3 regions of the Bradyrhizobium sp. Leaf396 genome follow, and region 2 is predicted to be linked to each of the others. Evidence: predicted binding sites of a transcription regulator. Region 2 holds the regulator's gene; each other region holds the start of a gene.

Region 1 (10,541 bases), on a different contig from region 2:
ATCCGGGGAAAGACAGGAAGAGCACCTACGCCTTCAACTCCACCGTCTTGAACTCAGCCGGCAGAATCACTTCCAGCAGTTCGACGTCATCCGAGTAATCCAGGATCATGTGCTTGATCTTCGGCGGCTGGGTCCAGGCGCTGCCTTCCTTCATCAAGGTCTCGCCCTGCCCGTCCATATAGGTCTTCACCCAGCCCTTCAGCACGTAGACCATCTGGAACTCGACGTCGTGGAAGTGCAGCTTCGACACCTCGGCAGGATTGCACGGGCCCTGCAGCCGGATCACATGCGCCTGCGCGAGGCCGTGCGTTGCCGCAGCGATGCCGAGATCGCGGTACTTCGCGTAGGCACGCAGGCCGTCGGCCTTGAAGTCCTCCTCGCGGTGATGGCTGATGGCGATGCGCTGCTTCGGCCGCACGGGCTTCTTTGGAGCGACGGTACGCGGCTTCGCCTTCACCGCCTTGCGCGCCGAGGATCGCGCCGCAACATTGGCGCCGCTCCGCTTCTTCAACGCGGTCTTCATTGCGGGTCTCGATGCCTTGTGCTTGGCCATTGTTTGCCTCCCTGATCTGAGCCGCGTCCGCCGGACGGGCACGACCCGAAAGGCAGACTATCCAGTCCGGGGCGAGGCAGCAATCGCCAAGCTTGAGCCAGTCATTCGATTGCTCAGCAGATCGTAGCTTGTCCCAAGCTGTCGTGGCGAGCGGCGCTCGTCTCGTCTTCGCTCGCTCGCTGAACTAGTCTCGCCAGGAGATCTTGGGGGAATGATTCATGGGCAACAGCGTCGGTCAGCGTGCGTTTCAGAATGCCCGGCTTCACAAACGGCAAAAGGGCGTAGTTCTGCCATTGCTCGGGCATGCGCTCGAGTTGCACAAGAAGGGACGCCTCCCCGAGGCCAGAGCTGCCTATCGCGAGCTCCTGCAGATCGCGCCTACCCAATTCATCGCGCTGCACATGCTCGGCGCTCTCGAGTCTGACGCAAAGAACTTTCAGCAGGCTGAAGCCCTGCTGAGCCGGGCGGTTGCCGTGGATCCGCGCTCTGCCGAAGCTCATATGAGCTTGGGCATCGCCCTGAACGGGCTGAAGCGTCACGATGAGGCCCGCGAGAGCTATCGAAAGGCTCTCGCCTTGCGACCCAACTACGCCGCGGCCCTTGCCAATCTCGGCAACGCGAGCGCCGCGCTCGATCTGCACCAGGACGCGGTCGAGAGCTACGACAAGGCGCTTGCAATCGACGGAACTCTTGCCGAAGCCCACAACGGCCGCGGCTCTGCGCTCTGCCGACTGCGCAACTATGACGAAGCTCTCGCAAGCCTCGATCGCGCGCTCGCGATCTAGCCCGACTATGCCGCCGCGCTTGCCAACCGTTCCGTCGTATGGCGCGAGCTGCACCGGCTTGACGAGGCCATGGCGGACTGCGATCGGGCAATCGCCCTCGCCCCCGACGACGCGAATGGGTGGCTCTCGCGGGCCAGTGTCTTGCTCCAAGTCAAGCAAATTGCCCGCGCCTATTCCGATTGCGCGACGGCCCTGGCGCTTGCTTCCGATTCCGCGCAAGCTCACCTGGTGCAGGGCCTATGTCTTGCCGGACTTGGCCGGGTCGATGAAGCGCTCGCAAGTTTCGACCGAGCCCTCGACATCCAGCCTGACCTTCAGAGCGCCATCTCCAGCAAGATCTTCACGCTCGACTTTGCGGCGGACGCGACTGTCGAGCAGCATCAGCAAGCGCGGCAAGTCTGGTGGGAGCGGGTCGGGGCGAAAATCGCATCAGAAGCGGCGGGCCCGTACGACAACAGCTGCGATCCGGATCGCCGTCTGGTGCTCGGCTACGTCTCGTCGGATTTCAACGCGCATTCAGCGGCATTCATTTTCAAGCCGGTCCTGCAACACCACGACCGGGCACGGTTCGAGATCGTGTGCTATTCATGTTCGTCGAGGGTCGACGCCACGACGCGCGAATTCGAAGGAATGGCCGATCGCTGGCGCGACGCCGCGCAATGGACCGACGATCGCCTCGCCGCTCAGATTCGCGCCGATGGCGTCGATATCCTGATCGACCTGTCCGGCCACACCAGAGGCAACCGCCTCGGCGTGTTTGCGCGCAAGCCGGCGCCGATCCAGGTTCATGGATGGGGCCACGGCACCGGCACCGGACTGCCGACGATCGAATATCTCTTCTCGGACCCCGTCGCGATTCCTGTCGCGGTCCGCCATCTGTTTGTGGAGACCGTCATCGATCTGCCGTGCTTCGTGACCCTGGCGCCGCTGCCGGCCGGGATCGCGCGGGCGGGGGCGCCGGCTCTCTCGAACGGCTTCGTCACGTTCGGCGTGTTCACCCGCATCAGCAAGATTTCGGACGAGGCGGTTGACGTCTGGTCCAGGATTCTCGAGCGGGTGCCAGGTTCGCGCCTGCTGATCAAGGATTTTGCGCTGGACGATCGGCTGGTGCGCGACAACCTGCTGGCGCGGTTTGCAGCTTGCCGCCTGCCAGCCGAACGGGTCGAGCTGCTCGGGGCCACTTCGAGGGACGAGCATCTGGCGTCGTTCAATCGCATCGACATCTGCCTCGACACATTCCCGCAGAACGGCGGCGTCAGCACCTGGGAAGCCTTGCAGATGGGCGTGCCGGTGGTGGCGAAGCTCGGCAACAGCCTGCCCGGCCGTGCGGCGGGCTCCATCCTGACCGCGCTTGGCCTGCCGGACTGGGTCGCCGATTGCGATCAGACATATGCCGACATCGCGGCAATCCGCGCATTTGGGATCGGCGACGTTTCGCAGCTGCGCCGCGAATTGCCGGAACGGATCAGAGATGCTGCCGCCGGCGACCCCGTCTCCTACGCGCGCGCGGTGGACGACGCCTACCGCGCGATGTGGAAACGGTACTGCCGCGATTGCGCCTGATCTCTGCTCAATGCAGCCGGAATACGCCGTCCACCGCGCGCAGCTCGGCGGGCTTGATCAGCTTGGAATGCGCCACCGTGACCGAGTGGAGAGGGCCGTCGAGCTTCTCCTGCCAGAATGCCAGGAAATCCTTCAGCGCCGGAAATTTCGGAAACATGTCGTAGTTCTGCCAGACATAGGTCTGGAGCAGCGACGGATGATCCGGCATCCGATAGAGAATTTGTGCCGTCGTCAGTCCGTATCCCAGCATCTGCTTCCGGAAATCGTCGGAAACACCCCCAACGCGCAGTCCCATGCCAAACCTCCTTTGCAGGAGCGCATTCAGGGGGTGGCTTGATCCGTGCCCCGGGAGCCACCCGGAAACGATGCGCTCACAGACGAGAAATGTGACGCAAACTGACAATCCATCTCAAGCCCAAAAGTTTAACAAGCTGTTGAAATTCAATGCGTTAGCAGCAGATGCCGCTCCGTGCTAATACGGCCTCGGCCTCGGTTAACGATGGCTGAGAGATCCTGGCAGTGCGAACTGTCGGCTGCTAATTTTTCTGCTACAAACCCTTGCCCCCGCAAAATTCCTGTCCTATTTGAGCCTCGCTCGTGCTAGCACTCGCGGGCAACGATTGCTAACAATCTCAAAATCCTCAACTCGTGCAAATGCTTAGGAGGACTGCATGAAATTCCGTCCGCTTCACGACCGCGTCGTGGTCAAGCGCATCGACGCAGAAGAGAAGACCGCTGGCGGCATCATCATTCCCGACACTGCCAAGGAAAAGCCCTCCCAGGGCGAAGTCGTCGCCGTCGGCCCGGGTGGCCGCGACGAGTCCGGCAAGCTGATCCCGATCGACCTCAAGGTCGGCGACCGCGTGCTGTTCGGCAAGTGGTCCGGCACCGAGGTCAAGATCGACGGCCAGGACCTGCTGATCATGAAGGAGAGCGACGTGATGGGCGTTCTCGAAGTCAGCGAGTCCAAGAAGAAGGCGGCTTAAGAGCCCTTCTCCTCCCCCCAGTCAAACACCACTCAAGGAAAATTCCAGATGGCAGCCAAAGAAGTCAAATTCTCGGTTGAAGCGCGCGACAAGATGCTGCGCGGCGTCGACGTCCTCGCCAATGCAGTGAAGGTCACGCTCGGTCCGAAGGGCCGCAACGTCGTGCTCGACAAGTCGTTCGGCGCTCCCCGCATCACCAAGGACGGCGTCACCGTCGCCAAGGAGATCGAGCTCGAGGACAAGTTCGAGAACATGGGCGCGCAGATGGTGCGCGAAGTCGCCTCCAAGTCCGCTGACGCGGCCGGCGACGGCACCACCACCGCCACCGTGCTCGCCCAGGCAATCGTGAAGGAAGGCGCCAAGTCCGTCGCCGCCGGCATGAACCCGATGGACCTCAAGCGCGGTATCGACCTCGCGGTCGAAGCCGTCGTTGCGGACCTCCAGAAGAACTCCAAGAAGGTCACCTCGAACGAGGAGATCGCTCAGGTCGGCACCATCTCGGCCAACGGCGACCAGGAGATCGGCAAGTTCCTCTCCGATGCCATGAAGAAGGTCGGCAACGAGGGTGTCATCACCGTCGAGGAAGCCAAGTCGCTCGAGACCGAGCTCGACGTCGTCGAGGGCATGCAGTTCGACCGCGGCTACATCTCGCCCTACTTCGTCACCAACGCCGACAAGATGCGCGTTGAGATGGACGACGCCTACATCCTCATCAACGAGAAGAAGCTCTCCTCGCTGAACGAGCTGCTGCCGCTGCTCGAGGCCGTGGTGCAGACGGGCAAGCCGCTCGTGATCGTCGCCGAGGACGTCGAAGGCGAAGCGCTCGCGACCCTCGTCGTGAACCGGCTGCGCGGCGGCCTCAAGGTCGCGGCCGTCAAGGCTCCGGGCTTCGGCGATCGCCGCAAGGCCATGCTGCAGGACATCGCGATCCTGACCGGCGGCCAGGCGATCTCGGAAGATCTCGGCATCAAGCTCGAGAACGTCACGCTCAACATGCTCGGTCGCGCCAAGAAGGTGATGATCGACAAGGAGAACACCACGATCGTCAACGGCGCCGGCAAGAAGGCCGACATCGAGGCGCGCGTGGCCCAGATCAAGGCGCAGATCGAGGAGACCACCTCGGACTACGACCGTGAGAAGCTCCAGGAGCGTCTTGCCAAGCTCGCGGGCGGCGTCGCGGTGATCCGCGTCGGCGGCGCGACCGAGGTCGAGGTGAAGGAGCGCAAGGATCGCGTTGATGACGCGATGCATGCGACCCGCGCGGCGGTCGAGGAAGGCATCGTCCCGGGCGGCGGCGTCGCCCTGCTCCGTGCCTCCGAGCAGCTCAAGGGCCTGCGCACCAAGAACGACGACCAGAAGACCGGCGTCGAGATCGTGCGCAAGGCGCTGTCGGCTCCGGCTCGCCAGATCGCGATCAACGCCGGTGAAGACGGCTCGGTGATCGTCGGCAAGATCCTGGAGAACAAGACCTACAATTACGGCTTCGACTCCCAGACCGGCGAATATGCCGACCTCGTCAAGAAGGGCATCATCGACCCGACCAAGGTGGTCCGCACCGCGATCCAGAACGCTGCCTCGGTGGCCGCGCTCCTGATCACCACGGAAGCCATGGTCGCCGAGCTGCCCAAGAAGGGCGGCGCCGGTCCGGCGATGCCTCCGGGCGGCGGCATGGGCGGCATGGACTTCTGAGTCCAGCCTTTCAGGCAAACGACGAAATGCGAAACCCCGGCAGCGATGCCGGGGTTTTTGTTTCATGGAACGTCACTCCGGGGCGCGTCCCCTTGGGCGCCAGCCCGGAATGACAGCGCGGCACAATCGACCCCGCCGCCCCGGAATGAGGGGCCGTCACTCCACCTTGCCCAGCCGCTCGAAGCGCGGCTCGCCGTCCTCGTCGAGCGACCAGAAGATCCGCGTGACCTTGCCGACGAGATTGTCCATCGGGACGAATCCGATCCCCGGCATGCGGCTGTCGGTGGAATTGTCACGGTTATCGCCGAGCACGAAGATATGGCCCGCCGGCACCGTGAAGACGCTGGTATTATCCAGGTTGTCGTCGTCGCCGCAGTCCAGAGTCACGTAGGACGCGCCGTTCGGCAGCGTCTCGCGCCAGAGCTTCGCCGTCGCGTCGTCATCCACGCCGCACGTGTCGCCGACCTGTGCCTTCTTCTGCGCGACACGCGTCACGGGACGATCGTTGAGGAAAAGCCGGCCCCGCCGCATCTGGATGCGGTCGCCGGGCAGCCCGACCACGCGCTTGACGAAGTCGGTCGCGGTATCCTTCGAGGAGCGGAATACGACAATGTCCCCATATTCCGGATCGGCGGCGAGGACTCGGCCCGAGATCCAGGATGGCGCAAAGGGGACGGAATAGCGGCCGTAGCCGTAGGCATGCTTCGCGGCGAAGACGTAGTCGCCCACCGTCAGCGCCGGCGCCATCGAGTTCGAGGGGATGTTGAACGGCTGATACAGGAAGTAGCGAAACAGGAACGGCGGCGACCATAGCACCGGGATCAGCAGGATCAGGATGACGATCGCCCTCCATTCCCGGGATTGTGCCGCTCGCCGCGCGGGCGGCCGGATCGTGTCCTGACACGTAGTCATGCAACTGCCCTGGTCAAAATCATGTCATCGCGAGATTGGCAACTCCTGCGCGCATGCGCAATCTCCTGCGAATTCCGAAATTTGTCGCACGTCGAGCAGGCTGCGTTCAACGCGGGGCCGTGAACGTCGCCGGGCTGTCAGCCCTGGGAAATATCCCTGAAGCACTGCCGCACCCATTCGATGGTGAGCCGCGCCGCCGGATCGCGCTTGAGGTGGTTCTGCACCAGGAGCCAGACGTCCCGGCGCCTCGGCAGCAACGTGGCGCGCAGGCTGCGGTCGGCGAGCAGCAGGCCGCAGCTGTACTCGGGCAGCACGCCGATGGCCAGATGCGACTGGATCATGGTGCGGATGATGCGGACATTGTCGGTGATGCAACGGGCGTTCTTCAGTCGTTTCGACCGTAAGAATTGCTGCTCCGGGATCGCGTCGAGTTCGTCGGGATAGACGCACGCAACCGGCTCGATCCCGCTGCGGTCCGCGGGCTCGAGGAAATACAGCCTGACCTCGCCAAGCTTGGAGATGGTGAAGTCGCCCTTCTCCGGCTTGCGCAGGCGAATGGCGAGATCGGCCTGCCAGCGCGAGAATTTGACATTGCCGCTGGCGGTGAGGAATTGCAGCGTCAACCCTGGATGGTCGCGCAGGAAGTCGCTCGCATGCGGCGCCAACAGCTCTTCGGCAATGGCATTGGTCGAGGCGATGCGGAGCCGGCCGACCGGACCGGGCTGGCTCTCCTTGATCCGGTCGATCGCCGCGGCATGCGCCGCCATCGCGCCGACATGCTCGAGCACCGCCTCGCAATGGCGCGTCGGCCGGCGCAAGCCATCCACGGCTTCGAACAACGGCACGCCGAGATCCCGCTGGATGCGCGCCAGCCGGCGGCCGACAGTGGTCTCGTCGATGCGCAGCCGCGCGCTGGCGCCGGCATAGGTGCCCTCGTCCCTGACCGCGGCGATGATGCGCAGATCGTCCCAGTTCATTCCAGGAGCCTAGCAGGAGACAGCGGCATCCTGCAAATTCGCAGCCATATGCCGCAATATTCCTGCACATCGGCAGGCGCCGGCTGCGCTAGTGTCGCGTCATCCGACATCCACAGGAAAGCCTGCCAGCATGACCGCTCCCAAGACCCTGCTCGAACTCGCCGGCGCCGATCTCAATCCGCCGAAACTCCACGAGGCCTGCCTCGTGCTGGTCGACATTCAGAACGAATATTGCGCCGGTCCGCTGGCTTTGCCCGATGCGCAGCCCGCGATCGCCGCGGCTGCGCGCCTGCTGGCGCGGGCACGGGAGAGCGGAGCCGCGATCTTCCACATCGCGCACAAGGGCCGCGCCGGCGGCCTGTTCGACCGCGAGACCGCACGCGGCGCAATCGTTGACCGGCTGGCGCCCCTCGCAAGCGAGCCCGTGATCGAGAAGGCGCTGCCGAACGCCTTCGCCGGCACCGACCTGCAGACACGGCTTGCCGCGACCGGACTCAAGAACGTCGTGCTGGCCGGATTCATGACGCATATGTGCGTCTCTTCGACCGCCCGCGCCGCGCTCGACCTAGGCCTGCGCACGACGATCGCAGCCGACGCCTGCGCCACGCGCGACCTGCCAGACGGCCGAGGCGGAACGCTGGACGCCCGGACGATCCACCAGGTCGCGCTCGCCGAGCTGTCGGATCGCTTCGCGATCATCGCGCAAGTCGACGCGCTGACTTGATGGCGCGTGAGACGCTGCAGCTTTATTTCTCCGACGGCCTGCCCGCTATCGAGCCGCATCGCGCTGAGGGAGGCCGATATGGAGGCGCAGCATCAGCGCGCCCGCTGCCGCAAGGCGATGGCGGCGTGAATGCCTCACTCCACCCGCTCGAGCACCGCGAGCTTGCGGATGCCCTTGTTGCGGTAGGCGTCGAGGAATGCGTAATAGTCCTTGAACGACACGCAGCCGTTGGAATCTCCGTTCGGCCCCAGCATGTAGGTGTGGGCGAGCAAACCGTCGCGGCCGTAGATCGCGCTCTCGCCGCCGATCGGCGTCAGTCGCAACGCCGGCACGCCGTGGAACAATGCCTCGCGCGGTTTCAGAGTGTAGATGTGCGGCGGCGTCACGCCGCGCATGCGCAGGCGGCGGGAGCCCGGATCGTCGCGGTTGGCGCCGAGGCCGGAATGAGCCTCGAGCCTGGTGCCGTCGGGCAGATACACCATCTTGGCCGTGATGTCGTAAACGGCGGTGTCGCGCTCGTAGGGCGGAGCGCCGCCGAGCATCGGGTTCTGCTCCTTCGGCGCGATGGACGCAGTAATGCTGGCGTCGGCGGAGGCATAGGCGAGCAGCCCGCCGGACGGCTCGCGCTTGCCCCAGAGCTTCTCCACCATCGACTGGCGCGGAGCGGTGATCGACATCACCGCGGCCTTGGCCCGGTCGGCGAAGGATTTTGGTTTGGCTTCGGGCGCCGGCACGATCTGGGCCGGGTCGGCCGAGGCAAGCTGCAGCTGGGCCTCCGGCGCGCGCTTGGCCCTGTCTGCAGCCTTGTCAGCTCCCTTGGCTGCCGGCTTCAGTGCGTCCGCAACCTTCGCGATCACGCTCTGCTTCGGGGCATCTTTGGCCGCGGCAACCTGGGTCGCGGGGGCGGCGCTCGCCGCATTCGATGGCACGCCTTGGGTCGCAGCGGCGGCGAAGCGCTCGTTGAACATCTCGCGCGAGATCGGCGTCGCGACCTGCAAACGGTCGGGCAACAACGCAAAGGCGTCCTTGATGGCCTCGCCGGCGTCGCGCAGCACGACCTTGGGCGCGCGCCTGACCACCGGCTCGTCGTAGCCGATGCTGCCGACGGTCGGATAGACGCTCGCGCCGAGAATGTTGCTGTAGATGGTCCAGCCGGCGCCCATCACGACGCAGCCGATCGCCGCGGCGCCAAGCCAACTCGTCGTGGTCATCTTCCGGGAAGGCTTCCGAAGAGAATTCTTGGACTTCCGTGCCGCGTTACTTTGCGCAGCGATACTCGTACTCATTCGCCTTGCGTCCAGGACGGTGTCACTCAGTCCCCCCTCGAAGTGCCGCTGGTCACGATCCGGGAACAGCATCTCGCAGAGGGTCGGAGCGTCATTAAGGCGACTTTTAGTTAAATGCGGATTAAGTTCGGGCGGATGTGAGGCAACTCGTTAATGCTGTCCCATTCTGAGAAAAATCCCGCAGAATTACGGACTTAGTCGCATCTGTTAACCATGTTTCTCGACCGGTTTGCGTCGCCTCTCCGACGCTTGCGGCCGCACTCATGACGCATTCGACAACGTCATTTTCGTGATCGTCGAACCGGCCTCGACCCTAGTTCGGTAGCGTTGCGCGAAGCTGGTGGCTCCACGTCGGCCGGCCTTACGGCTGCCGCCGATCGCGGCCCATGCGCATCACGCGCCGCACGGCTTCCGGCAAGCCGGCGCGTGACCGAAAGTTGATCGCATCGGTTCTGGACACCGCCGTCACAAGAAAATAGCTGCTGCCTCGGCACTTTCGGCGGCCTCTTCGTGTGATACGATGCAGTATCATCCCACCTTTGAGCTGTTCCGAACACGCAAACGGAGGCCGGCATGAAAGGGATCGCGCGCGCAGGTCTTGTCGCCCTGGCGGGTTCGTTCTTGCTGATTGGATCTGCGACTGCCCAGCCCGCAGCCAATGCGGGCTGCACGGCAACGCTCTCCCTTGCCGGAACGCAGACCTGGCGCTGTGACAACGGCATCACCATCGTTGCGGAAAACGGCGCCAGGTTTGAACTTAAGGACGCCAACCGCGACGGACGTATAGACGCCGTCGAATTGAGCAGCAAAGCCCTGCTGGTCGACGTACCCAGGAAGCCACGCGGCACTCCCTTCAAGGTGCTGACGCCACAGGCGATTGCCGCCGTGCGCGGCACGAGATGGGCGGTCGACGTGGCCGACATCAAGACCGCCGTGTTCGTCGCCGACGGCCGGGTCGGGGTGACCCGCAGGACTGGCGGACGCGGCGTCGTGCTTGGACCCGGCGAAGGCGTCGACGTCGAGGCAACCGGCCCGCTGACGGTCAAGACATGGGGCCAGCCGCGCG
Region 2 (10,541 bases):
ACCTACGTTTGTGCCGCGAAAACATCGGGTTTTGGAAGATGATATCCGGGCTCCACCGCCCTTGCGGGTGAGGAATTATTAACAGGTTCGCCCTTCGGCAAGCCCCCGCTACCGCAACCGGCCCGCCCTGTCGCGGCGAGGCCAAACCCGCTAAAAGGCGGACCGGCCGGAGAACCGGTGCAGCTGCTTCGCGCGACAAAGCGGCCCGGTAGCCGACCATCGAACGGCCTCAATGTGAACCAATCAGAGTGCCCATGAAGCTGATCCGCCCCCTCGCCGCGCTCGCCCTCCTCGCCGCAACAGCGTTTCCGGCCTTCGCCGCCGACGCCGTCTTCCCGCCCGGCTTGCGTCTCGGCATGGTGCCGTTGATCGGGCTCAGCACGGCCAAGAGCTTTCCGGGCTTCGAGAGCGAGGACGGCAGCGTCAAAGTGCTGATCACCGAGTTGCCGCCGGCGGCCTATGGCGAGGTCGCGAGCGCCTTCAACTCCGGTCCCGCCGGCGTCAATGGCGTCAAGCAGGACAAGATCGAAACGCCCGCGGGCCTGGCCTATTTCACCACCGAGAGTGGTAAGGCCGGCGATACTCCGGTGAAGCGCTATTCGATGATCGTGCCGGGCGCCGGGTTCTCCGGTTATGTCGCGGTGCAAATTCCGGAGAATGCGACCAAGATCTACACGGATGAAGCGGTGCGGCAGATGTTCGCGAGCACCGTCACCCGCAGGCAGGTCTCGGCGGAAGAGCAGATCGCGCTGATGCCGTTCAAGATCACCGATCTGGCCGACTTCAAGGATATCCGGACGCTCGCGCCGGGCTCGAGCATCATCCTGGCCGACGGCGATGAGAGCATCGGTTACGAGTCGAAGCCGTTCATGATTCTAGGCGTGATCGGCGCGACCCCGCAGCAGCCCGACGACCGCGCCCGCTTCGCGCAGGAGGCGGCACTGCAGATTCCCGGCGTGCGCGAATCGCGCATCACCATGTCCGAGCCGATCCGCATCAACGGCCAGCAGGGCTTCGAGACCCGGATCGACGGCGTCAGCGGCAAGGACAAGATCCCCGTGACCGTGGTGCAGTGGATCCGCTTCTCGAGCGGCGGCGCCTCGCTGCGCATCATCGCCAGCGCCCCGCGCGAGCAGTGGCTGCCCGCCTTCACCCGATTCCGCGCCGTGCGCGACGGGATTCAGCCGAAGGGCTAGGCCAAGGCGGCATCGAATCCTCGGTGTCGCCTAAATAGCGCGAGCCGCCGAGCAACCCCGCGGCTCCTCACCATGAGGATCCGAGACTCAGTTCGGCGCGCCGCTCGACTCATTGTTGTTGGCCGCGGGCGCCGCCTTCGCGCCGCCCTTGGCAACGCCGACCAGCGCCGGGCGCAGCACGCGCTCGCCGATCGTGTAGCCGGCCTGCATGATCTGCACGACGGTGCCCGACGGCACCGAGGCATCAGGCACTTCGAACATCGCCTGATGGAAATTCGGATCGAACTTCTGCCCCTGGGGATCGAGTTTCTTGACACCGTGCTTCTCGAGCGCGCTGTGCAGCGAGCGCTCGGTGAGCTCGACGCCTTCGATCAGCCCCTTCAGGCCGGCATCGGCATTGGCGCGCGCCTCCGCCGGGACGGCATCGAGCGCGCGCTGGAGATTGTCGGCGATGTCGAGCACGTCGCGGGCAAAGCCGGTGATGCCGTAGAGGCGGGCGTCGGCGACTTCCTTGCTGGTGCGCTTGCGCAGATTTTCCATCTCGGCCAGCGTCCGCAGCATGCGGTCGCGCGCTTCAGCCGCTTCCTTCTGCAACGTCTCGACCGAACCGGGCTCGGGATCGTCCGGCATGATGTAGGGTTTCGACACCACGGGCTCGCCGGTCGCTGCAGTCGTGTCTTGAGGTTGCCGGTCTTGCTCGGTCATCGGCTCTAATCTCGAACTGTTTCAGGGATGTTGGCCCGGATATCGTGCCTAAACTCGCGAAAATCAAGCGCCCGTGATCGGCGGAAACGCCGGTCAGCCCCCCAGAAGGCGGCTGACGATCCGTGCGGCGTAGTCCACGGTCGGGATCACGCGGGCATAATTCAGTCGCGTCGGGCCAATCACGCCGAGGACGCCGACGATGTGGCCGGCGGCATCCCGATAGGGCGAGATGATGGTGGACGATCCCGACAGCGAGAACAGCTTGTTCTCGCTGCCGATGAAGATGCGCACACCCTCAGCGGTTTCGGCCCGGCCGAGCAGGTCGATGACGCCGCGCTTGGTCTCGAGATCGTCGAACAGCAGGCGCACCCGCTCCAGGTCCTCCAGCGCGTGCAGATCTTCGAGCAGATTGGCATGGCCGCGGACGATGAGCTGGCGATCCTCGTTCTCGCCGCCGGACCAGCTGGCGATGCCGGCCGAGATCACTTTTTGCGTCAGCTGATCCAGCTCGGCGCGCGCAGCGCCGAGAGCAGTCTCGAGCTCGAGCCGCGCCTCGGCCAGCGTGCGGCCGCGGATGCGGGAATTGAGGAAATTGCCGGCCTCGGCGAGTGCCGAGGAGGGAACTCCGGGCGGCAGCGTCAGCACGCGGTTTTCGACCTGGCCGTCCTCGCCGACGAGGATCACCAGCGCCTTCTCCGGTTCCAGGCGGACGAACTCGATATGCTTCAGCCGCGCATTGGATTTTGGCGTCAACACGACGGCTGCGGCGCGGGTCAGGCCCGACAGCCGCATCAGGGCCTGGTCCAGCGCCGCCTCGACCGACTGCGCCTCGCCGACGGAGGAGAGCTGGCTCTGGATCGACTGCCGCTCGGCCTCGTTGAGGTCGCCGACCTGCATCAGGGCGTCGACGAAGAAGCGCAGCCCCAATTCCGTCGGCAGCCGGCCGGCGGAGGTGTGGGGCGCATAGATCAGGCCGAGCTGTTCCAGATCGGCCATGACGTTGCGGACCGAGGCCGGCGACAGCGGCATGGCGATCAGGCGGGAAATATTGCGCGAGCCCACCGGCTCGCCGGTCGCGAGATAGCTTTCGACAATTTGACGAAAGATGTCGCGGGAACGCTCGTTGAGCTGGGCAAGGCCTGCGCGCGGCGCGATCAGATGGATCGGATCGTGATGGGCCACAGACGGCAACTCCTCTCAGGTGCTCGTAATTTGTCCATCCGGACCGCTTCTGACAAGCGCGGCGTTTGCGGCCTCCAGGGGTGAAAAAGCCTTGCCGCCCATCCCTGCCGCACCTACAAGCACCGCCAGCAGCCTTTCCCGCGAGTTTTGGAGGATTCCCATGCGGCCAAGCCGCCGTGCGCCCGACGAACTGCGCCCCGTGACGCTGGAGCGGGGCGTGGTCAAATATGCGGAAGGTTCCTGCCTGGTGAAGTTCGGCGACACCCATGTGCTGGTCACCGCCACGCTGGAGGACCGCCTGCCGCCGTGGCTGAAAGGCCAGGGGCGCGGCTGGGTCACCGCCGAATACGGCATGCTGCCGCGCGCGACCTCGGAGCGCACCCGCCGCGAGGCCTCCGCCGGCAAGCAAAGCGGCCGCACGGTCGAGATCCAGCGCCTGATCGGCCGCTCGCTTCGCACCATCATCAATCTCGAAGCGCTCGGCGAGCGCCAGATCACGGTCGATTGCGACGTGCTTCAGGCCGACGGCGGCACCCGCACGGCCTCGATCACCGGCGCATGGGTCGCGCTTGCCGACTGCATCAACTGGATGAAGGCGCGCAACATGGTCAAGGCCAACGTGCTGCGCGACAACGTCGCCGCGATCTCCTGCGGCATCTACAACGGCACGCCGGTGCTCGATCTCGACTATGCCGAGGATTCGGAAGCCGAGACGGACGCCAATTTCGTGATGACGGGCGATGGCCGCATCATCGAGGTGCAGGGTACCGCGGAACGCGAACCGTTCACGGAAGCCGAGCTCCTGGCGCTCATGGCGCTGGCCCGCAAGGGCGTCGCGCGTCTGGTGGACTTGCAGAAACTGGCTGTGGCGTAGTCAATAGGCCATGCACCGCCGAATCACGGACAAGCTCGTCATCGCGACCCACAATCCCGGCAAGCTCGCCGAGATGAAGGAGCTGCTTGCGCCGTACGGTATCGCGGCGGTATCGGCCGGCGAGCTCGGCCTGACCGAGCCCGAAGAGACCGGCAACGATTTCCGCAGCAACGCCGCGATCAAGGCGATCGCGGCGGCGCAGGCAACCAAGCTTCCCGCCTTCGCCGATGATTCCGGCATCGTCGTCGACGCGCTCGACGGCGCGCCCGGAATCTACAGCGCGCGCTGGGCCGGCCCCTCCAAGGATTTCAACGCGGCGATGGCGCAGATCGAGCGCCTGTTGCAGGAGCGCGGCGCCACCACGCCGGACAAGCGCACGGCGCACTTCGTTTCCGCGCTCTGCGTCGCCTGGCCCGACGACCATCTCGAAGAGGTCGAGGCCCGCGTCGACGGAACGCTGATCTGGCCGCCGCGCGGAAATGCCGGATTTGGTTATGACCCGATGTTTCTGCCCGATGGTCACACGCGCACCTTTGGCGAGATGACCAGAATCGAAAAGCACGGCCTGCCGCCGCTCGGTCTCGGCCTTTCGCACCGCGCCCGCGCCTTCGTCAAACTGGCGGAGATCTGCCTTGAGCCGCGCTAGAGCGTTTTCGAGCGAAGTGGATACCGGTTCGCGCCAGGAAAACGCGTCGAAACAAGGATCCGAGGCCTTCGGCGTCTACGTGCACTGGCCGTTCTGCCTGTCGAAGTGCCCCTATTGCGACTTCAACAGCCATGTCCGCCACGCCGCGATCGACGAGGCGAGGTTCGCCTCCGCTTTTGCTCGCGAGATCGCAACGACCGCCGAGCGTGCGCCCGGCCGCCAAGTCACCTCGATCTTCCTCGGCGGCGGCACGCCGTCCTTGATGCAGCCTGCAACGGTCGGCGCGGTGCTCGACGCGATCGGCAAGCACTGGACCGTCGCCAGCGACGTCGAAGTGACGCTGGAGGCGAACCCGACCAGCGTCGAGGCCACGCGCTTCGCAGGCTATCGCAGCGCCGGCGTCAATCGCGTGTCGCTCGGCGTCCAGGCACTCGACGATGCCTCGCTGAAGGCGCTGGGTCGCATGCACAGCGCGCGAGAGGCGCTGGATGCCGTCGCCATCGCGCGCCGCTCGTTCGACCGCTATTCGTTCGACCTGATCTACGCCCGCCCCGACCAGACGCCGGCGATGTGGGCCGACGAGCTGCGTCTTGCGATCGATGAAGCGGCCGAGCACCTGTCGCTCTACCAATTGACGATCGAGGAAGGCACGCCGTTCTTCGGCCTGCACAAGGCCGGTAAATTGAAGACGCCGGACGAGGCGGTCGCGCGCGCGCTCTACGACGTCACGCAGGAGACCTGCGACAAGCTCGGTCTGCCAGCCTACGAGATCTCCAACCACGCCCGCCGAGGCGCCGAGTGCCGGCACAATCTGGTCTACTGGCGCGGCGAGGAATATGCCGGCATCGGCCCCGGCGCGCACGGCCGCCTCGACATCGAGGGCGTGCGGCACGCCATCGCCACCGAGAAGCGCCCCGAAGCCTGGCTGATGCGGGTCGAGACCGGTGGCCATGGCATCGTCACCGACGAGCTGCTCAACAGCGAGGAGCGCGCCGACGAATTCCTGCTGATGGGGTTGCGCCTCGCTGAAGGCATCGACCCCGAGCGCTACAAGGCCCTTTCGGGTCGCCCGCTCGACCCCAAGCGCATCGCGCTGCTGCGCGAGGAAGGCGCGATCACGGTGGACCCGACGGGCCGCCTGCGCGTGACCAGCAGCGGATTCCCGGTGCTGGATGCGGTGGTCGCGGATCTGGCGGCGTAAGCCTGAGCGCCTAAATCAGCGCTCCCTCGCCCGCTTGCGGGAGAGGTAAACCATCACGCCCCAAAGCTCTTCGGTGAGCCCGCGACCGCAACACCGCCACCTTGCGTCACCTTCATCACCGCGAGCCCGCGCTCGTTCGTGCCGTCGGCGCGGAAGCGGAACAGGCCGTCGATGCCGGCGAAGCCGGAAGGATTGGTGAGCACGTCGGACGAGAAGCGCGTGGTGCCTTGCGTGCGCGCGAGCGCGGCGACGAGAGCGACCGCATCATAGGCGAGCGTCGCGGTGCGGATCGGCTCTGCGCCGTATTTGGTACGGTAGCGGCCCGAGAAGGCGCGGAAGCCGGCCGGGTCGGGCGCGGCGTAGAGGCCGCCCTGAAGCGCCGGGCTCGCATAGACGCGCGGATTGTCCCACAGCCCGGTACCGAGCAGCTGGATGTTGCGCAGGTTTGCGCCTGCCGCCGTCATGGCATCCGCCACCGTCACGACGGCATCGCCGTCGTCGGCGATGAACAGCGCATCCGCGCTGCCAAGCTGCTGCGCCACGGTGCGCGCCGGGTTGGCGCGGTCGGCGCCATATCTCTCGAACGCGACGATGCGCCCGCCGCGCCGCGGCACCGCCGCCTTCACCGCGGCCTCGACGACATTGCCATAGGCATTGTCGGGCACCAGCACGGCGACGGATCGCTTTCCGATGCTGGCGGAATATTCGATGATGCGGTTGACGTCGGACTCCGGCAGGAAGCTCAGGAGATAGACACCGCGTCCGGCGATGCTGGAATCGGTCGAGAAGGCGATGACGGAAATGCCGCGCGTGCGCGCGACCTGCGCCACGGCCGGCACGGACTGTGCAAACAGCGGCCCCAGGATGATCTCGGCGCCTTCGTCGACCGCCTGCTGCGCACCGGCTTGCGCGCCTTGGGGGCTGCCATTGTCGTCCTTGATCAGGAGCTGGATGTTCGGATTCTGGAACTCGGCCAGAGCCATCTCGGCGGCGTTGCGCATGGATTGCGCGGCGAGGCCGGCATTGCCGGCCGCCGAGAGCGGCAGGATCAGGCCGACCTTCACGCCGCCGGTGCCGGCGGTCGTGGCCTGTTGCTGCGGACCCGCCGGCTGGGCCGGCGGCGCGGAACTCGAGAACGGATTGGAGAATTGGCTGAGGCTTTGCTGCACGCCGGCGCAGGCCGACAGCACGGGCGCGCCGAGCAACAGGCCGAGCGCACTCCGCCGGGTCGCTCCCGACGAGCGGAACCCCGGAACGGGAGACTTTGGATGACGCGGGCCCACCATGGCAGCTTCTCTTCTGACCGGCCGTCGCCAGCCGCTCATGACATTCCTTCCGCGACACAGGCCGCGGATTCAGGCATATAGTCGGCGAATAGTTAACCGAAACAAAAGGATAATAACCGCTTAACGCGGAAGCCTCCCCGTCCCGGCAACTGCTCGCCGTCTTCGTTCAGCATCAAGGCGGCGTTTCCGTCGTGAATATGGCGCGAAGGTCCCCATTCCCGCCCCGCGTGATCTTGATCGATCACATTCCCGTCCGTTATCCGCCCCACCTCGGCACCATCTTTTTCAGCCAGCCGGTTCCCAGCCCTGCGCATCATGCCTAAGTTGACCCATTATGCGCGCAAACCCGGCTCCGATAAATACGTCAGAAGCTCAGGACGCCGCCCCGCGCGGTTTCTCCATCGATGCCCATCGGCTCACGGCGTCGAAGGCCGCACCGGGCCTCCACCTGGTCGCAACCCCCATCGGCAATCTCGGCGACATCACGCTGCGCGCGCTGCAGACGCTCGCCGGCGTCGATGTCATCTTCTGCGAGGACACCCGCATCACGCGGCGCCTGACGGAGCGCTACGCCATTGCGGCCCAGCTCAAGCAATATCACGAGCACAACGCCGAAGCCGCGCGACCAAAGATTCTGGAAGCGCTCGCGGCTGGCGGCTCGGTCGCGCTGGTCTCCGACGCGGGCACGCCACTAATTTCCGATCCCGGTTTCAAGCTGGTGCGCGAGGTCTGCGCCGCCGGCCATGCGGTGCATGCGCTGCCCGGCCCGTCCTCGGTGCTGGCAGCCCTGTCGGTCGCCGCGCTGCCGACCGATCGCTTTTTCTTCGAGGGCTTCTTGCCGGCGAAATCCGCCGCGCGCCGCGCTCGCCTGGCCGAGCTTGCACGTATCGACGCCACGCTGGTGATGTTCGAATCGGGCAATCGGATGCAGGCCACCCTGACCGACCTCGCCGAGATCATGGGCGAGCGGGAAGCCGCAGTCTGCCGCGAGCTGACGAAATTGCACGAAGAGGTCAGGCGTGCGCCTCTGGCCGAATTCGCGCGGCAGGCCGACGCGCCTGAGACGCGCGGCGAATTCGTCCTGGTGATCGGCCCGCCTGCAGCCGACGCCGAGGTGCTGGCATCGGACGCACTCGACGATCTCTTGCGCGAGCAGCTTGCCGCTCACACCGTGAAGGACGCCGTGGCGCACGCGGTGGCGCTCTCGGGGCGGCCGCGCCGCGAGGTCTATGCCCGCGCGCTCGAGCTCGCGAAGGATCTGCGAGGCGGCGATGGCGAAGACTGAGAACCCCCGGGAACCAAAGGTCGCCTCGCCCGAGCGCGTCGCCGCGTTTCGCACCGGCATCTCCGCCGAGAGCCGCGCCGCGGCCTATCTGATGGCCAAGGGCTACCGCATCCTCGCCAAGCGCTACCGCACCCCGCATGGCGAGATCGACATCGTGGCGCGCCGACGCAATTTGATCGCCTTCGTCGAGGTCAAGGCGCGGGCGAGCCTGGACGACGCCGCGTTCGCCGTGACGCCCCGCCAGCAGCAGCGCATCATCGACGCCGCGCAAGGCTGGCTCGTGGCGCATCCCGAGCATGCCGAATTCGAATTGCGATTCGACGCCATGCTGATTGCGCCGCGCTCGCTTCCGCGCCATGTGTTGGCGGCATTCGACGCCTCGACCTGAAAGGCAGACCATGAAGCTCAACGTCGCCGTCCAGATGGACCCCATTGCCCGCATCAACATCAAGGGCGATTCCACCTTTGCGCTGCTTCTGGAGGCGCAAAAGCGCGGCCATGGCCTGTCCTATTACACGCCCGACAAGCTCTCGATGGTCGGCGATGAACTGGTCGCACCGGTTCAGCTCCTGACCGTGCGCGACGAGCCCGGCAATCACTTCACTCTCGGAGAGCCCAGGCGCGAAGCGCTGAACGGCTTCGACGTGGTGCTGCTGCGCCAGGACCCGCCGTTCGACCTCGCCTACATCACCTCGACGCATTTCCTGGAGCGCATCCATCCGAAGACGCTGGTGGTCAACGATCCCGCCTCGGTGCGCAACGCGCCGGAGAAGCTGTTCGTGATGAATTTTCCGCAGCTGATGCCGCCGACGCTGATCTCGCGCGACCTCGACGAGATCAATGCGTTTCGCGACAGGCACGGTGCCGTCGTGATGAAGCCGCTGCACGGACATGGCGGCGCGGCGGTGTTCCGCGTGATGCCGCAGGACATGAATTTCGGCTCGCTGTTCGACATGTTCTCGGTCACTTTCAAGGAGCCCTGGGTGATCCAGCAATTCATCCCGGAGGTGAAGCACGGGGACAAGCGCATCATCCTGGTCGACGGCGAGTTCGCCGGCGCGGTGAACCGCGTGCCGGCCACTGACGACCTGCGCTCCAACATGGTACGCGGTGGGGCGGCACAGGAGACCGAGCTTACGCCGCGCGAACGCGAGATCTGTGCGACGCTCGGCCCGGCGCTGCGCCAGCGCGGCCTGTTGTTCGTCGGCATCGACGTCATCAACGGCAACCTCACCGAGATCAACGTGACCTCACCGACGGGCATCCGCGCCATCGCGCGGCTCGGCGGCCCCGACGTCGCAGCGAAGATCTGGGACGTGATCGAGCACAAGCGTAAGAAGTAGCTTCTTGCGGCCCGGATGCGCGCGGCGACCTCGCGGTGCGCGCTAACCACCCGTTCACCATGGTGCCCCCGCGCCTCGCGCGGACGCGCGTGTCAAACTGCGTGAAACTACGGAGCCGCGCGCCGGTCGAATAACGCCGCGTTCACCATCTGCCGAAATCCGGCATCGCGACTGACGCGCGCGTTCCGCCTCGCAACACCCCTTATACTTTTACTCCCTACTCATCGACACGGGGGAACACGCCAGGTGCGGTTCGAGTACCCCGCGTAAGAGTAGAAGAGTATGAATACCGCACGCATTGTCGTTCTCGTCATTGCGCTGGGCGCCGGCGGCGTCGCTGCGTATCTGGCGAGCGGCTACCAGAACGCGCCCGCGCCTGTCCTGTCCGTCGCCGAGAAGCTGCCGACGGTCGAGGTCCTCGTCGCGAAGAACGACATCCAGCTTGGCCAAGCCGTCAAGCCCGACGACCTGCAATGGCAGGCCTGGCCGGCCGCGACCGCGAGCAGCGCCTTCATCCGCCGCGACAGCAGGCCCGAAGCGCAGACCCAGATCGCCGGCTCGATCGCACGCGTGCCTCTGATGCAGGGCGAGCCGATCCGCGAGCAGAAGCTGGTCAGGGCCGAGGGCTCCGGCTTCATGGCCGCAATTCTGCCGTCCGGAATGCGCGCCGTTTCCACCGAGATTTCCGCCGAAACCGGCGCAGGCGGCTTCATCCTTCCGAATGACCGCGTCGACATCGTGCTGACCCGCCGCCTGAAGAATCCGGATGGCGATAACGGTCCGACCGGCGGCAACGACCTCGTTTTGTCCGAGGTCATCCTCA
Region 3 (10,541 bases), on a different contig from region 2:
CACGGGCATGCTGATCGCTGCGATCATCGCAGGCATCCTGATGGGGGTCGGTCCCGGCAAGCTGGCGGCCGAGTACGGCCGCACCATCCGGCTGTGCGCGATCTCGCTGATCACGATCTCGGCGATGCTGGCGATAGGCACGCTGACGCGCCTGTCCGGCGTCGACGCCACGCTCGGCCTCGCCTTCGCGGCGACCGGCGTGCTCTATCCCTTCTTCGGCACGCTGCTCGGCTGGCTCGGCGTGGCGCTGACGGGATCGGACACCGCCTCCAACGTGCTGTTCGGAAACCTGCAGAAGATCACCTCCGAGCAGCTTGGCCTGTCGCCGGTGCTGATGGCGGCGGCGAACTCCTCCGGCGGCGTCATGGGCAAGATGATTGATGCGCAATCGATCGTGGTCGCCTCCACCGCCACCAACTGGTACGGCCATGAGGGCACTATCCTGCGCTTCGTGTTCTGGCACTCGATCGTGCTGGCGTGCCTCGTCGGCGTGCTCGTGACGCTGCAGGCCTATGTCTGGCCGTTCACGGAGCTGGTGCTGAAGTAGCGATCGATGTCGCTGACGACGCAAATCCCCGCGAGGATCCCCTCGCGGGGATCTTTGCATCTGCGCGAACCTTCTCAAGGACGCGGCCGTCTTATAGAAGGTGCCGCGAATCAGGTCGGTCCAGGGGTTTCATGGTTTCGCTCAAACGATTGATGTGTGCCGCGGTTGCAATGCTCGCGATGTCCACATTCGCGCGTGCCCAGGAGGGGTTTCCGTTCGGTACCGAAATGACGCTGGAAGCGCTGCCGCAAGCCGGCTCGAAGCGGATACCGAACATCGAGATCGGCGACCACGGCGAGGTTGTGCTGGAGCTTTGGTGCAAGGGCGGCAAGGGGCAGTTCTCGGTCGCCGGCAACACCGTGATCTTCGTTCCCGGGCAGATCCAGGACCGTTCCTGCCCGCCCGCCCGGGCCCGGGCCGACGACGAACTCCTGGCAGCGCTCGGCAGCGTCGAGACCTGGACGCGCCAAGGCGACGTGCTCACGCTGATCGGCCCGAAACCGCTGCGTTTTCGCACGACGGGGAATTGACCGTCAGGTCCTTCCGGGTTCGACGCCTGAGGCGTCGCCCCGGAATAGACTACGTCACTTCCACACCGACTTGTCCGCGTCCCAGTGCTGGCCCTTCAGCTCCCGGGCAAGCGCCTCGATCGACCCGTTGTCCTCGGGAAGATCGCCTTCTTCGTCCAGGCTCGCGTCGTCGGACAGATTGAGTTTGGCGCCGCCGCTCTCGTCGGCAGTCGTGGTGGCGGGACTGCCGATCCAGAGCATGAGCTTGTCGGTGGAGCCCGGCTTGTCCGGCGATACGAGCCCTGCGACCTCGATCGTGTCGGTGAGCTCGAGCGCCGGAAAATCCTGATTGGGCCGCTTGAACACCAGCTTGAGCTTGCCCGTTGCGGGATCGAAGTCCTGCGAGACCGGCTTTGCGGCGAGTGTCCTGCTCAGCACGTTGGCCACCGCAGTCGCAAGCCTGGCTTTGTTGATCTTGTCGCCCTCGCGCCAGTCCGCCGCGGGGAAGCGGATGGTCCGGTCCATCTCGGTCATGCCCGCGGTCCAACCTGCCGCCGTGACGCCCGGCATCGCCTTGAACTTGGCCAGCAGCGCGCCCGCACGCTCTGGATCGACCGACATGTTGATGGTCTGCTCGCCCGCGCGCAGTGCATCGCAGCCGACGCTGAGGCTCGCCAGCGTCACCTCGACCTCCTGGCCCTTCAGGCTCTTCAGGAAGTCCGTCGCAGCGTCGAGCTTGACCCTGACCGCAATCGCTTCCGGAGAAACGTCCGTGAAGTCCTTCGGCTGGGAGGTGATGCCGTCGTCGGAGGTCTGGTTGTCCAGGAATTCCCTTTCGCTGAGGTCGGAATTGTCGGGCGATGTGACCTCGGTCACGGCCTGGCCGATCGAGATCTGGCCGCGGAATTCAAACGTGTCGCCGGACTGCTTGCGCGTCAGCTTGACGCTGACCGGCGACTTCTCGCCAAGGCTCTGCGTCGTTCCGGTCAACGTCTGCCCCGCGACCTGGAGATTGACGACGAAGCGGTCCTTGCGGTCGGAATTCCTGGCGATCGGGTAACAGACATCGAGCACCGCCGCGGTGACATTCTTGCCCTGGCGCGTCTCTTTCAGGATCACGTCGGCATTGCCGTCCATCAGTCCGTCGATCGAGGTGAAATAGCGCGTCTCGGTTCCGCCCGGTGCTGTCGCCTTCGGCGACAGCTTCATCTGGGCAGGGGCCCGATCCGGCCAAACGGCGAGCAGGGCCGCCACGACGGCCGTCGAACAAACCAGAAGCGCACGCATCGATGAAATCCTCGCGCAATCGAATCGGCGCGCCACCGTAGTGGGTTTTGGCCGCTGGTTGAATCGGAAAGCGAAAGGGGAAGGTCGGCAAAAAAGAAGGCCGCCCGGAGGCGGCCTTCGCAATCAATGTCGTGGGGTGGAGGCTTAGAAGCCACCCATCCCGCCGCCGGCGGGCATGGCGGGCGGCGCGTCCTTCTTCGGCGTTTCGGCGACCATGGCTTCGGTGGTCACCAAGAGGCCGGCCACGGAGGAGGCGTCCTGCAGCGCGGTGCGAACCACCTTGGCGGGATCGATGATGCCCTTCTCGACCATGTCGACATAGTCCTCGTTCTGGGCGTCGAAGCCGAAAGTCTCGGACTTGTTCTCCAGGATCTTGCCGACGACGATCGAGCCCTCCACGCCGGCGTTCTCGGAGATCTGGCGGATCGGGGCTTCCAGCGCCTTCAGCACGATGTTGATGCCGGCCTGGACGTCGTCATTGGCGTTGGTGAGACGGCCCACGGCCTTCTTGGCGCGGAGCAGCGCGACGCCGCCGCCGGGGACGATGCCTTCCTGCACCGCGGCGCGGGTGGCGTTGAGCGCGTCCTCGACGCGGTCCTTCTTCTCCTTGACCTCGATCTCGGTGGCGCCGCCGACGCGGATCACCGCGACGCCGCCGGCGAGCTTGGCGAGGCGCTCCTGGAGCTTCTCGCGGTCGTAGTCCGAGGTGGTCTCCTCGATCTGGGCCTTGATCTGGCCGACCCGGGCCTCGATGTCGGGCTTCTTGCCGGCGCCGTTGACGATCGTGGTGTTCTCCTTGTCGATCACCACCTTCTTGGCGCGGCCGAGCATCTTCACCGTGACGTTCTCGAGCTTGATGCCGAGCTCCTCGGAGATCAGCTGGCCGCCGGTGAGGATCGCGATGTCCTCCAGCATGGCCTTGCGGCGGTCGCCGAAGCCCGGCGCCTTGACGGCGGCGACCTTGAGGCCGCCACGCAGGCGGTTGACGACCAGGGTGGCCAGCGCCTCGCCCTCGACGTCCTCGGCGATGATGACGAGCGGCTTGCCCGACTGCACCACCGCTTCGAGCACGGGCAGCATGGCCTGGAGGCCCGAGAGCTTCTTCTCATGCAGGAGGATGTAGGCGTCCTCGAACTCGGCGGTCATCTTCTCGGGGTTGGTGACGAAGTAGGGTGAGAGATAGCCGCGGTCGAACTTCATGCCCTCGACGATGTCCACCTCGGTCTCGAGCGACTTGTTCTCCTCGACGGTGATGACGCCCTCGTTGCCGACCTTCTGCATGGCCTGGGCGATCATCTTGCCGATGGCGGCATCGCCGTTGGCCGAAATGGTGCCGACCTGGGCGACCTCGGAAGAGGAGGCGACCGGCTTGGCGCGCTTCTCGATGTCCTTGATCACGGCGGCGACGGCGGAGTCGATGCCGCGCTTGAGGTCCATCGGGTTCATGCCGGCCGCAACTGCCTTGGCGCCCTCCCGCACGATGGCCTGGGCCAGCACGGTCGCGGTGGTGGTGCCGTCGCCGGCGAGGTCGTTGGTCTTGGAGGCGACCTCACGCACCATCTGGGCGCCCATGTTCTCGAACTTGTCCTCGAGCTCGATTTCCTTGGCGACGGTGACGCCGTCCTTGGTGATGCGGGGCGCGCCGAACGACTTCTCGATGACGACGTTGCGGCCCTTCGGGCCGAGCGTCACCTTGACGGCGTTGGCGAGAATGTCGACGCCGCGCAGCATGCGATCGCGCGCGTCTCCGGAGAATTTGACGTCTTTGGCAGCCATCTCTCAATCCCTCGTGTTCGTGATGTGTCTTGCCGCTTCTTCTTCGTCATTGCCGGGCTTGACCCGGCAATCCATCATGTTGCGAAACGTGCTGGACGCCCGGGTCGTCTAGCGCGAAGACGCGCTTCTGCCCGGGCATGACGAGACGATATTCAGCGGCCGTTCAGGCGAATGGCCCTAGGCCAGCACGCCCATGATGTCCGACTCCTTCATGATCAGGAGCTCTTCGTTGTCGATCTTGACCTCGGTGCCCGACCACTTGCCGAACAGCACGCGGTCGCCGACCTTGAGGTCGATCGGGATCAGCTTGCCAGTCTCGTCCCGGCCGCCGGGGCCGACGGCGACGATTTCGCCCTGGGAGGGCTTTTCCTTGGCAGTGTCGGGAATGATGATGCCGCCCTTGGTCTTTTCCTCGGCGTCGATACGTTTGACCACGACACGGTCATGCAGCGGACGAAATTTGGATTTAGCCATGACGTTTCCCTTTGGAGGCTCGCTTAGGAAATAGTGGAAGTCGGTGGGGCGGCGCTTCCGTCCACCCTCTCATCGAGAATCGAACGGCGCGCTTAGCAATCGGGCTTTCCGAGTGCTAATAGTGGGCCCGGAAATATGGCTTGGCCGCGATCCTGTCAAGCAAAGGTGGTTAAGCGGTTGTTGAGGCGGATATAGGATGGTGGCATTGGAAACTCGTTCGGGGTGTCGGCGTACAGAAGGACGTCATTGCTCCGGCAGCAGTTTTGCGCTTGGCTGCGGGAGGGGTGCGGCCATGGTCTTGTTCGGGGGGAATGCCATGATCAGTTCGGCTCACGCGCGCACGGTTGCCAATCTGGCCGCCGCCTCTTGTCTGGCGCTGCTGCTGGGAGCCTGCGGCGGCGGCTTCAACCTGCCGTCCTTGACGTCCTCCCCGCCGCCGCCCGAAGCCGAGCCCGGCGTGGCTCCGGAAATGCCCGCCACCATCCGCGCCGACGAGATCGTCGGCCGCTGGGGCCTCGCCTCGTTCCAGAACCCCGCCGACCGTGCTCGCACAGAAGCCGCCGCGCGCGCCCAATGCAAGAACCCCTACGTGATCACCGCCGGCTCCTCCGGCGGCGTCATCATGCATCTCGCCGACCAGGCGACGCCGCAGGAACTGCGGCTCAAGGGCTCTCCGAGCGGCAAGAACTACATCGGTCCCGCCGGTCCGACCCCCGGCGACCAGGACCGCGAGATCATCTCCTTCGACGGCCGCGTCCTGATCACCCGCTTCATCGACAAGGACGCCGCCACCCGCTACGGCAACATGGTCTACGTCCGCTGCGCGCCCCGGGCGTGAGGTGGCCTCCGGCCTAACCCCTCGTCATTGCTTCGCTCAAAGCAAAACGCCGGTCCTGGGACCGGCGTTTTTGTTTCTCGTCATTCCGTATCCGCGACCGCTCAGTCGAACAGCGCGTCGATGTCGTCCTGCGAGGCGTGGCCGACGTCGCCGGCGAGCTTCGGGCCATTGAGCAGCTTCTCGTCGTCGCTGCGGTTGTCGACCTGCGCAGGCACATGGGCCTTGATCGCGTCGACGCCGCCCCAGATGTCCATCATCGCATTGATGTGCTGCTCGATGAACTTCATGGTGTTCATGACCTTGCTGATGCGCTGGCCGGTCAGGTCCTGGAAGTTGCAGGCTTCGAAGATCGAGATGACGCGTTCCTGGATGTCGTCGGCGAGCCGCTTCTGCTGATCGGCCGAGTCGACCTTGGACATCGCGCTGGCGGCCTGGTCGATCGATTCCGCGGCCTCGAGGATCTGCTGGGTCGCCTGCTCGGTGCCGCCGACCACCGCGCCGAGCTCGCCATTGACCTTGGCCATCTCCCCGCCGTCGAAGCTCTTGCCGTGCAACGTTGCGATTTCGCGCTTGGTGCGATCGATGGCGTCGTGGATGAGGTCGAGCTCGACCTTCAGCTTCTCGCACTGCTCGATCTGCGCTCGGTAGGTGTCGAGCATGGCACGCGCTTCGGCGAGCTCGTGAGCCGTCGAGGCGTCGATCGCCGCCATGGCTGCGCTGCCGGACAGCGGAGCCGCGGCGAGGCCCTTCGCCATCTGTGCGCGGATCGCACGCAGCTCGGCCATGATCTCGCTATGCATCGGGAGTACCTCTTCAGTCACGTCTAGAACGGGCATCTCGCCAGCAACGATATCCTCGACACGAAAACGCTTGCGGTGAACAGCCATCAGGATACTCCCCCCACCTCACTCACGCGTCTTTGTAGGCAGAAGCGATTTAACACGAAGTTCACAGCCGGAACCGCTCGGCGGCTTCGCGCGACGCTGCGCAAGCGGCGATTAACCATGGACGCGCGACGTTCATGGAAAATAAACGCTGATTGCCAAATTGCGCCGTCGCTCGCGACGTGGTGAATCCAAACGCTCGTTCCGTTTACCAAACAAAACGGCTTTTGCCTTTTATTGACCACGTCGCGGGCGCCGATCAGCCAGGCACCGTCTACGGGGTGTGTGATCTAGACGAAACAGTACAGAGTACGTCGATGTTCAAAAAAATGTCTGTCGCGCTGCTCGGCAGCGCTTGTACCTTCATTGCCGGCGTGAACGAAGCCGGCGCCTTCGACAACAGCGTGCCGAACGATCCGCCTGCGGTGCTCTACGCGCCGCGGGTGCCGCCAGCGCCGGTGCGCGTCGCTTCAAATTCGAACCTGGGCGGCGGCTTCATCGAGTTTCTGTTCGGCGACGGCCCCGGACGCGGTCCGGCTTACGCGCCCGAGCGACCGGTATATCAGCAGCAGCCGGCTTACTACGATCAGCGCCGCCTGCCGCCGATGGGCGAGCCGCAGATGCAGGGTGAATATCAGCAAGGCGCAATTCAGCAAGGCGCGCTGCAGCAGGACGCCGTCGACCCGCGGCAGCGTCCGTTCGATCCGAAATTCGAGAAACAACTTGTTGACTATAACGGCAAGGAAAGTCCCGGCACGATCGTGGTCGACACGCCGAACAAGTTCCTCTACCTCGTCGAGGGCAACGGCAGGGCGATGCGCTACGGCATCGGCGTCGGCCGTCCTGGCTTCACCTGGTCCGGCGTGAAATCGATTACGGCCAAGCGCGAATGGCCGGCATGGACGCCGCCGGCCGAAATGCTCGCGCGCCGGCCCGATCTGCCCAGGCACATGGAAGGCGGCCCGGACAATCCGCTCGGCGCCCGCGCGATGTATCTCGGCTCGACGCTCTATCGCATTCACGGCTCCAACGAGCCCTGGACCATCGGCACCAACGTCTCCTCCGGCTGCATCCGCATGCGCAACGAGGACGTCATCGACCTCTACGGCCGCGTCAGTGTCGGCACCAAGGTCGTGGTGTTGTGATCGCGCGAGGTTCGAAATGAAAACGGCCGCCACTTGGGCGGCCGTCTTTGCTTGCGCCACTATCGGGCGACGTCACGCGTAATCGCTGCCGCCGTCGTCGTCGCCGAAATCGCCGTCGTCGGCCATGTCCATGTTGTCGTCGTGATCGTCGTAGCTCTGGTTGTTGTCGTTGTGCCGATCGTCGTTCGACGCCTGATCGAACAAGCCCTGGCGGGAATCGCGGTTCGAGCCGATGTCATTGAGGCCGGCATCGCGCGCCAGCGATCCGCCGGACTGGTCGCCGCCGCCGCCCCAGGGGCTCCCACCAGCGCTGCGGTCGCCGAGAGCATTGCTGTCGCCAAAGCCCTGTTGATGCGATCCACCCATCATGCCGCGGATGCTGGAGAGCAGCAGCGAGCCGCCGACGACGCCGGCCGCGGCCGCCGCCGCCGTACCTAGGAACGAGCCGCCGCCACCGCCCGCGGGCGGGGCGCCAAAACCTTGTCCCGGACCTTGGCCATAAGGCGCGCCGTAGCCCGGCTGGGCCTGCTGCATCGCCTGGCCGCTATTCCATGTCGGGCGCTGCTCGCGCGGCGGCACGTTCGGCACCGAGCCACGTGAGGGTGCCCCGCCGAACAGCGTATCGCGCATGGTGTCGAGGAAGCCGCCGGACTGGGCAGGGTCCGGCGCCTGAGCGGATTCGAGCTCCTGGATGCGATTATGCGCGCGCTTGAGCGCTTCGTCCTGCAGCAGCGTGGTCTGCACCAGCGCATAGACGGCGCCGGGAGCCTTGCGCAGGCCATCGGAGATCGCGGCGACCGCATCGGGATCGCGCGGTGCATTTTCCAGCTTTGAAAGCCGGTCAAAAAGGTCGTCGACGAGCTGGCGTTCCTGCGGCGTCATGATCTCTCTCCTTCGCGCAAACCAAGCGCGCAGGAGATGTAGGGTTCCATTATGGCCCCAACAGTGTCGCCCGGATTAAATTTCCGTATGCGACAAGCTGTCGTTGCGCCGGCTCATCCCAATGTCACCTTGCTGTCCGCCAGCAGGCGCGGGAAGGCGTCGCCGGCGAGATAGGCATGTTCGCGTTCACGCACGTCCGTCATCGGGTCGAGGCTGGCGAGGACGTCATCGACGAACCCGGGATGGCACATCACGAGACCGCCGTCGGGGAGGCCTTCCAGGAACTGCCGCATCAGCGCGCCGAAATCGGCGGCGCGCGTAAAATCATAGGCGCCGGCGAAGCCGGGATTGAAGCTGAGGCCTGCGTTGCCGGCGCGGCGGCGGAATTGCGCGCTGAGACTGTCGAGCACCAGAGCCTTGGGGGACGCCAGCCGCTGCCTGAGCGGTAGATCGCGGCCGCCCTGACGCACCCAGGCGTTCGGCACAGCCTCAACGACCGCATCGACAAAGCCGTCGCGCACCTGCGGGTAGAGCTGCACGTGCTGGTGACCGTCGACGAAATCGGGTGCGCGCCCGAACGCGTCCATGAAGGCTGCCAGCTGCGACTTGACCTCGTTGCGGACGAATTCGCGGTCGAGCCGCCGCAGGAGGCCCGCGCGCAGCAGCTTCGGGAACGGCATGAACATGTCGCCGTCGAGCGGACGGAAGTGCATCGTCAATGGCCGGAACGGCGCCGACAGCGTCACATGCAACCCGATCGCACAGCGCGGGCTGGTCTCGGCCGCGGATTGAAGCGCTTCGACGTCGCTGCGTGCGATCGCCGGCCCCACCATCATCACCGAGGTTGCGTTGAGGCGGCCGCGTTCGATCAGGTCACGGATGCCGCGATTGACGCCCGGGCTGATGCCGTAATCGTCCGCGCAGAGCCAGATCCGCCGCAGGTCCGCGGCCGCGCTCATTCGGCCGCCGTCCTGCTCGCCGCGTCCCGGCTTGAGGCGTCCTGGGCCTTGTCGGCCTCGGAGTGCTTTTCGCTGTGTTCGGCGACGAAGTAGATCGGCCGCGCCTTCAGCTCGGAGAGGATCTTGCCGATATATTCGCCGACGATGCCGATCATGATGAGCTGCACGCCGCCGATGGTCATCAGGCCGATCACGAGCGAGGGATAGCCGGGCACCTGCTTGCCGGTCGTGAGCACCTCCCAGAGGATCGAAAGGCCGAACAGGAAGGCACCTCCGGCGAGAATGACGCCGAACAGGCTGGCGAAGCGCAGCGGTGCCACCGAGAACGAGGTCAGGCCCTCGATCGAGAGGCCGAGCAGGCTTGCGGCGTTGAAGGTGGTGACGCCATGGGCGCGCGCCGCGGGTTCATAGTCTACGCGGATCTGGCGGAAGCCGATCCAGCTGGCGAGGCCCTTGAAGAAACGGTTGCGCTCCGGCAGCTGCCTGAGCGCAGCGACCGCGCGCGGCGACAGCAGGCGGAAATCGCCGGCGTCCTCGGGAATCTTCTGGCGAGCACCCCAATTGATCAGCGCGTAGAAGCCGTGCACCGCGACCCGCCGCAAGAAAGGCTCGTTGTCGCGATGCGCCTTGGCGGTGTAGACGACGTCATAGCCGTCGTCGATCCAGTGCCGCACCAGCTGCTCGACCAGTGCCGGCGGGTGCTGGCCGTCACCGTCCATGAACATGACGGCACCGAGCCGGGCATGGTCGAGGCCCGCCATCAGCGCGGCCTCCTTGCCGAAATTGCGCGACAGCGACACCACCTGGACATCGATCGCGTCCGCGGGCAACGATCGCGCGATCGCCAGCGTCGCATCCTTGCTGCCATCGTCGACATAGACGACCTCGCAGGAGAGGCGATAGCGTTGCCGCAGGGTCTTGGCGAGATCGCAGATGCGCTGATGCAAGGCCGATAGACCCGCCGCCTCGTTGTAGACGGGGATGACGATCGACAGCCCCTTCGCTGCGGCGCTCGCTGCGGTGGTCGTCATGCCGGAAACGTCAGAGCCCAGCGTCATCGATCAAGGTTCCAGAGGTGTTAGATCTTCTCAACAGCATATGGTAGCTGCCGTTTGCTGTCGCTATGCTGAACGAACCTGGCTCAACGTCCCAGAAACGCCTCGAGCTTCGCGAACAGCGGGTTCTCCCGGTCGAACACGTAGTCGAGCGATCCCACCGAGACGGTCTCGGCGCCATGCTC

What was found. The regulator HrcA, encoded in region 2, represses chaperone genes, less so after heat shock. The targets are predictions, from matches to a motif close to GTTAGCACTCNCNNNNNGNGAGTGCTAAC.
Region 1: groES (co-chaperone GroES) is a predicted target of HrcA. The motif match lies at 3,501-3,529, and genes of this name have one in related genera.
Region 3: ASG57_RS21870 (co-chaperone GroES) is a predicted target of HrcA. The motif match lies at 4,685-4,713, and genes of this name have one in related genera.

The regions. Positions count from the first base shown of each region.
Region 1 is NZ_LMQJ01000065.1:219,174-229,714, forward strand. It holds gene ASG57_RS34005 (cupin domain-containing protein) at 26-553, opposite strand; gene ASG57_RS39555 (tetratricopeptide repeat protein) at 772-1,338, shown strand; gene ASG57_RS34010 (O-linked N-acetylglucosamine transferase, SPINDLY family protein) at 1,480-2,901, shown strand; gene ASG57_RS34015 (usg protein) at 2,909-3,196, opposite strand; gene groES (co-chaperone GroES) at 3,573-3,887, shown strand; gene groL (chaperonin GroEL) at 3,936-5,576, shown strand; gene lepB (signal peptidase I) at 5,733-6,488, opposite strand; gene ASG57_RS34035 (LysR family transcriptional regulator) at 6,626-7,465, opposite strand; gene ASG57_RS34040 (cysteine hydrolase family protein) at 7,596-8,189, shown strand; gene ASG57_RS34045 (DUF2778 domain-containing protein) at 8,324-9,400, opposite strand; gene ASG57_RS34050 (FecR domain-containing protein) at 10,049-10,541, shown strand, end outside.
Region 2 is NZ_LMQJ01000056.1:274,101-284,641, reverse strand. It holds gene ASG57_RS30965 (hypothetical protein) at 255-1,196, shown strand; gene grpE (nucleotide exchange factor GrpE) at 1,284-1,901, opposite strand; gene hrcA (heat-inducible transcriptional repressor HrcA) at 1,995-3,083, opposite strand; gene rph (ribonuclease PH) at 3,244-3,957, shown strand; gene rdgB (RdgB/HAM1 family non-canonical purine NTP pyrophosphatase) at 3,968-4,603, shown strand; gene hemW (radical SAM family heme chaperone HemW) at 4,620-5,804, shown strand; gene ASG57_RS30935 (penicillin-binding protein activator) at 5,858-7,090, opposite strand; gene rsmI (16S rRNA (cytidine(1402)-2'-O)-methyltransferase) at 7,425-8,375, shown strand; gene ASG57_RS30920 (YraN family protein) at 8,362-8,763, shown strand; gene gshB (glutathione synthase) at 8,774-9,718, shown strand; gene cpaB (Flp pilus assembly protein CpaB) at 10,001-10,541, shown strand, end outside.
Region 3 is NZ_LMQJ01000023.1:365,616-376,156, forward strand. It holds gene ASG57_RS21850 (L-lactate permease) at 1-547, shown strand, start outside; gene ASG57_RS21855 (META domain-containing protein) at 679-1,077, shown strand; gene ASG57_RS21860 (hypothetical protein) at 1,132-2,343, opposite strand; gene groL (chaperonin GroEL) at 2,488-4,119, opposite strand; gene ASG57_RS21870 (co-chaperone GroES) at 4,297-4,593, opposite strand; gene ASG57_RS21875 (hypothetical protein) at 4,910-5,431, shown strand; gene ASG57_RS21880 (protein phosphatase CheZ) at 5,533-6,318, opposite strand; gene ASG57_RS21885 (L,D-transpeptidase) at 6,633-7,460, shown strand; gene ASG57_RS21890 (DUF2076 domain-containing protein) at 7,533-8,342, opposite strand; gene ASG57_RS21895 (ChbG/HpnK family deacetylase) at 8,456-9,301, opposite strand; gene ASG57_RS21900 (glycosyltransferase family 2 protein) at 9,298-10,359, opposite strand; gene hisG (ATP phosphoribosyltransferase) at 10,443-10,541, opposite strand, start outside.